Regions from separate parts of the Ureibacillus sp. MALMAid1270 genome, predicted to be linked through region 1. Evidence: a T-box and tRNA genes for the amino acid it is inferred to sense, from the RefSeq annotation. Region 1 holds a T-box; the other holds one or more tRNA genes.
What was found. A T-box is a leader RNA that pairs with one kind of tRNA and senses whether it is charged. The one in region 1 lies ahead of ACOQFO_RS11885 (valine--tRNA ligase), so its partner is inferred to be a tRNA-Val.
Positions count from the first base shown of each region.

Region 2: it has a tRNA-Val gene. The T-box ahead of ACOQFO_RS11885 (valine--tRNA ligase) is inferred to sense a tRNA for this amino acid. The anticodon was not compared.

Region 1 is NZ_JBMIRP010000090.1:29,298-32,682, reverse strand. It holds gene ACOQFO_RS11890 (hypothetical protein) at 132-1,040, shown strand; T-box leader at 1,380-1,630, shown strand; gene ACOQFO_RS11885 (valine--tRNA ligase) at 1,688-3,385, shown strand, end outside.
Region 2 is NZ_JBMIRP010000056.1:35,159-38,543, reverse strand. It holds gene ACOQFO_RS07055 (YndJ family protein) at 1-482, opposite strand, end outside; gene ACOQFO_RS07050 (DUF4166 domain-containing protein) at 469-1,083, opposite strand; gene ACOQFO_RS07045 (DoxX-like family protein) at 1,092-1,994, opposite strand; tRNA gene ACOQFO_RS07040 (tRNA-Val) at 2,149-2,221, shown strand; gene ACOQFO_RS07035 (N-acetylglucosamine kinase) at 2,468-3,385, shown strand, end outside.

The DNA.
Region 1 (3,385 bases):
TACATAGATATTAGGTAGTTAATTGTTCAGAATAATAGGTTGAAAATGAATAATCTATTATTTCAATTTGAATGGAGCTATTTTGCATACTTGAAATTCTATCGCATATTGTATTAGCGGGAGGGATATCAGTGCAAAATTATAATTGGGATTTAAGAACACAATTTGTTTTTCCAGAAGAGTTAGGGATTGTAGAAGATGTTGTTTCTGTTGATATAAAACCACGTTGGCAATTGATTGAGACAGAAGATTGTTTTAGATTAGTAGGGATATACCATATCACTTCAACTGTACGTTTTGATCCGCATGAGTTACCTGAATACAGTGAAGGAACACTTATTGAACATTTAGAATTAAACGATAATAATGGGTATTTTGAGTATGCTTTACCTTTAGAAGTGAACTTACCGAAAGAAAAATTACCAGTTGGTAGCAACCCAGAAATTACTGTAGATAATATTCAACACAATGTATATGACGGTTCATGTGCTACAGTAAGCTGGGATGTTTGTTGTACAATCTCTGAGGAAGCGGTTGAACTTCAATTTGAGGAAGCGGTTGAACCTCAATTTGAGGAAATAAATCAGACATTTGAATCTTATTTAGAATCAAGCAGTGTACCTCTTGAAATACCTAGTGCAACTGCTTTTGCCGAAATGATTCAAGAGCCAAATACTGAAAAACTAGATCTAGTTGAGGTAAGCGAAGAGCCATTTGAAGTTGAAAGTGATTTAGAAAATCAGTTAGAAGAAAGACTTGATGAAGTACAGATTCCGGAAGAAGCAATCTTTGAAGAAAGTATTACAAATTTCTTTGAACCTGATGAGATTATACTTTCATCAAATGATGTAGAGCCTGAAGTTGAAGAAATTTTTGTTGAAAGTCAAAAAGAAAATCAGCAAAATGATTATGTTCAAACATCAAATATATTACAACAACAAACAAAAGACGCTGCATTTGATGATGATGATTTCTTCTCCAGTTTAAGTGAATCCTACACACTTCTTAATCTTAATTCAAATAAAGTCAGTCCAGAGTAACCAAGCAATAAAGATTAAAAGTATTAAAAATAAAAAATCTCCTGTTGTTGGGAAAAATAATGTTCGTAACCCTTGGAAAACAACTAATGGTATGATGATCTGTTTGCAATAAAATCTAATTTTTCTCAACTTAGGCGGTAGTAGATAAGGATTATAACCTTTTCTTCTTCTTTTCCGTTTCATAAAGGTTCACTTCCCTTCCAAATGGCTTGTTTTCGCGTGATTATTGGGAAAATTCACCCTACACAAGAAAAATTAAATCCAAGATAAATTCATTGTCACTTGAAAACTGTTAATGTTATATTATACAATATGAACAGTTTAAAATTTTAGTTCAATAGTGATGCGATGAATAGGAAGAGTAAAATGATCATGCTTGCATTAGAGAGGAAACGGTAGCTGAAAAGTTTCTGCAATCATTCATTTGAAGGTAGCCTAAGAGCAACTTTTGTGAAATAGTAGTAGCAAAATGTCGGTTAAACACCGTTATCGATTCGAGAGCTAAGACGATCTCAATGTTTTATACTTGATCATCGACTTAGAATAAAGGTGGTACCGCGGAATAAATGTAAAACTCCTTCGTCCTTTTTAAGACGAGAGGGGTTTTTTTATTTTTCTTTTTATTACTACAAGGAGGAGTCAAACATATGACAGAACAAAACATTTCAATGCCAACAAAATACGATCCACAAAGTATTGAAGCTGGTCGTTACGAATGGTGGCTACAAGGAAAGTACTTCGAAGCACAACCGGAAAGTGGGAAAGAACCATATTCAATTGTAATTCCACCTCCAAACGTAACGGGTAAATTACATCTTGGTCATGCATGGGATACAACATTACAAGACATTCTTATTCGTATGAAACGTATGCAAGGTTATGATGCATTATGGTTACCTGGTATGGACCATGCAGGGATTGCAACTCAAGCAAAAGTCGAGGAAAAATTACGTGCTGAAGGATTATCCCGCTATGATTTAGGACGTGAAAAATTCCTTGAAAAAACTTGGGAATGGAAAGAGGAATATGCTAGTCATATTCGTGCACAATGGTCAAAGCTTGGTTTAGCTCTTGATTACACACGTGAACGTTTTACATTAGATAAAGGTCTTTCAGATGCGGTAAAAGAAGTTTTCGTTAAATTATACGAAAAAGGATTAATTTATCGTGGAGAACGTATTATTAACTGGGATCCAGCTGCAAAAACTGCACTTTCCGATATTGAAGTAATTCATAAAGAGGTTGAAGGTGCATTCTATCATATGGAATATCCTTTAGCTGATGGCTCAGGTAAATTAAGAGTAGCTACAACACGTCCGGAAACAATGTTAGGTGACTCTGGTGTTGCAGTACATCCTGAAGATGAACGTTATAAACATTTAGTTGGTAAAACTGTAATTCTTCCAATCGTTGGTCGTGAAATCCCTATTGTTGCTGATGATTATGTTGATATGGAATTTGGAACTGGTGTAGTTAAAATGACTCCTGCTCATGATCCAAATGACTTTGAAGTAGGTAACCGTCATAACTTAGAAAGAATTTTAGTTATGAATGAAGACGGAACAATGAATGACCTTGCAGGTAAATACGCAGGAATGGATCGTTTCGAATGCCGTAAACAAATCGTAAAAGATTTACAAGAAGCTGGCGTTCTTGTTGAGATCGAACCACATACGCATCAAGTTGGTCACTCTGAACGTTCTGGTGCAGTTGTTGAACCGTACTTATCTGCACAATGGTTCGTAAAAATGGGACCACTTGCAGAGCAAGCATTAGAAATCCAAAAACACGAAGATGAGAAAGTAAACTTTGTTCCTAACCGCTTTGAGAACACTTATAACCGTTGGATGGAAAATATTCACGACTGGTGTATTTCTCGTCAACTTTGGTGGGGCCATCAAATCCCAGCTTGGTACCACAACGAAACTGGCGAAATTTATGTTGGTAAAGAAGCACCAGCAGATAGCGAAAACTGGACACAAGATGAAGACGTTCTTGATACTTGGTTCTCATCTGCATTATGGCCGTTTTCAACTATGGGTTGGCCAGATACAGAAAATGAAGAATATAAACGCTACTACCCAACAAATACATTAGTAACTGGTTATGACATTATTTTCTTCTGGGTTAGCCGTATGATTTTCCAAGGGAAAGAATTTACAGGTGTTCGTCCATTTAAAGATGTTTTAATCCACGGTTTAGTTCGTGACGGAGAAGGACGTAAAATGAGTAAGTCTCTTGGTAACGGTGTAGATCCAATGGATGTAATTGACCAATACGGTGCTGACTCACTACGTTACTTCCTAGCAACAGGTTCATCTCCTGGTCAAGACTTACGTTATACA
Region 2 (3,385 bases), on a different contig from region 1:
AAAATAGGTAGTAAAAATGCGGCATAATGAAAATGAATTGCCGTTAGCCATGTAATAATGGGTGAAAATCCAGTATCGATTCCTGTTATATGTGCAAAGAACCACATACCACCTATTGATAAGAATATAAGTGCGATATCAATGGCAAATTCTTCGAAATGAATAAATCCCCTTGTTAAAAATCGACGTATCCCATAAACAGCAACAATTATAGTAAATATTAAATAAATTGCTGCAAGTAAGCCATCCCAGTTCGATTCATTGGATATATGTAATAAAACGACTGAAAGATAAGCAGGAACGGAAAAGTATAAATAATAGCGACTGAACCAATCTTGCTTACTCATAATTAATTGTAAGGTAAGGGGAACATAGACGATCTGTACAACTGTTAGCATTAATAAATAAGGAGGGTCTTGTCCAAAAATTACAGTCACAACAAATAGAAAAATTGAAACGAATGTCCATTTATTCCATAACATTTGCTATGAACTCTCCTTCATATGAGAAAATAAGCCCAGTTAATGGATTTCGAACATCCACTGATATTTCATAAACACTTTTTTCCTCGTTATATTTTTCAATGACTGTAGCAATGCAATGAAATATTTTAGGCAAAGGAATTTCTATTTTCCCTAGAACTAGCCGTTGCTTTTTCGATTCGATTTTCAAAATTCCATTAGTAGAAACATAGAAAGCTAAATCTGAGTAGAGAACGCTTGGCTCACCTAGATAATCTTTTATGATATTTTGTTTTGCATCATAGCTCATAAGGGCATTAAAGTATCGCTTCTTCTTCCCAAAATAAAATATTCTTTCCCAATGAATTTGTTCCTCACCATTTTTTCCTATCTTAGGTGTATTGGAAATAGTAAAGGAAATATCCGACCCTTGTTCAGGAAAAAGCAGTTTGAACTTTGTACCGAGCATAAGAATTGGATATAAAAATTTGGGACCAACTTTTATCGTCTTCATAACACCGGTTGCTTGAAATGGTTTTTCATTAATAAATTCATAACGTTTTTGCAGCATCGGGTGTAATCTATGAAACTCTTGATTTAAAACCATTTTATATATCGTCATTCATCTATTCATCTCTTTCTCTTGCAATTAGAAGCTGTTGGGATATCTTTACTGATTACAAAACCAATGATTGAAATCACTAAAAGGGAAATATTAAATGTTAATGGATTAAAAGGGTGAATTAGTAAACTTGAATCAGCCATTATTGCCACTATTGTAAGTAATGGAAAAACAATAATCTGCAAGCCAAATAAAAGTCTCTTCTTTTTGATAAATAGAAAAATAAATCCAAGTAAGATTTCAATTATTCCAGCGACCATAACGATCCAATATGCCAGTTCATTTGAAATCGGAATGAGATTATTGACCATTGATATTTCATCAGGATGTGAGTAGACAAGCTTTGGGATTAATCCATGATAAATCCAAATGAAGCTAAATAGGAATGAGGTGATCCAGTATACAAAAAATCTCAAATATTGAGAAACTGGAGCTTCATCTTTTTCCAACCATCTTTTTAACACATCAAAACTAAGCGCAGTGCCCCAACCAATGAGAGGGCGGAAAAGAAGTCTATCTAACACTTGTCCAAATTTACCGAAATTCACATCATAGTCGTATTGAGTAAGAAAGGTAATGGATTGCTCTTTAGGTATGTATTTCCAATAACCTCTACCTTCCTTTATAGGAGATATTCTTTGTTCAGTACCGAAATGAAGGGAGGATGATCGTGTTCCATTAATCGCTTCATGGCTTCCAGTGGATATGCCCCAACCCTCGATTTTTTGTCCAAATCCAAGACTCCGTGTGTATGTAAAATGTTGAGGTTCTTTATCCATTTTAGGTAAATATGTAATAGAAGAAAAACGGAGGTCCCATTGAGCATGGAGGTCTGGCGTTTGCGTTGCTTTCCATAAATCATCCATTTTGGTATCAATATCAATTTCAACATAAACTGGTTTTCGTTTCATCAAACAAATACCACCTTTCTCTAAAGAATCAGAGGATTTTTGCACGATATAAGTGTAAAATTAAGTATAACATGAATAATTTGTAATTTTTTGAAGAATGAATTAATATTTTCTTTTTTCGTAATTTATGCTAATATTTGGTTAACCCAATTTCGGTCTTGTAGCTCAGCTGGGAGAGCATCACGTCGACAACGTGAGGGTCGCAGGTTCGAGCCCTGTCGAGACCATATAGTTAGAACACCTCATTTTTTCTGAAATATACAGAAAGAGTGAGGTGTTTTTCGATTTTCGGAAATCCTAAATGTCCATAAATGATCATGAGATATTAGTATACACATTGACTTTGTTGTTAACGGTTTTACTTTTTACCCTCTAAGCACTTTTAAAATAGTATAACGAAAATTAAAAGAATTGTTGAAAAAACATTTCAGAAAATTATAATAAAGGAAATGGAAGTAAAAGGGGTTAAATGTATGTACATTTTAGGGATTGATGGTGGGGGGACGAAGACAACAGCAATAATTGCTGACGAGAATGGGAAAGTTTACAGTCAAACAATTACAGGAAGTAGTAACCCAAATACACTATCACAAGATCAATTCGAACAAGTGATGTGCGATTTATTGTGCCAATTACGAGAACATAACGAAGATATTTTTAATAGCATAGAAGTTTGTTTTGCAGGAATGGCTGGTGTCGGTGAAAGTGGTAGAGATGAAGAAATGAAATCGCTACTTCTTCAACATTTACCTTCTAATCCACTTGTCATCGTTCAAAATGATGCAGTTAATGCGCTTTATTCGGGTACTTTAGGTGCAACTGGGATCGTACAAATTGCTGGTACGGGAGCTATTACCATTGGATTAAATGAAAACAACAAAATGGTCCGTGTAGGAGGATGGGGGTATTTATTCGATGATGATGGTAGTGGCTTTTACTTAGGCAATGAAGCACTTCGAGCAGTTTTTCAACATCATGATGGAAGAGGAATGGACACAACATTAACTGAAGCAATCCTTTACCATTTTGAAGTGATGGCCGTACCAGATTTAATCGAAAAAATTTATGGTAAAGATCATCCTCGCTCCGTCATTGCACCACTAAGTAGATATGTAGTAAAGCTTGCAGAACTTGGGGATCAAGTTGCAAATACAATTATAGAAAATGCATGTAAAAAAATGATGCATTCTATTAAAACATGTCATAGTCAATTATTTGAACAAGACCATAATACCTCTGTTATATTATCTGGTGGCGTTTTTACAAACGAGGAAATTTTTGTTCAACATTTTAAAAAGTTTTCCAATGAAACCCATCCAAATTTGAAATTTAGTAAAACATTAATTCCTCCAGTTGGCGGCGCAATTGCTGCTGGGATAAAAGCAGTTCAA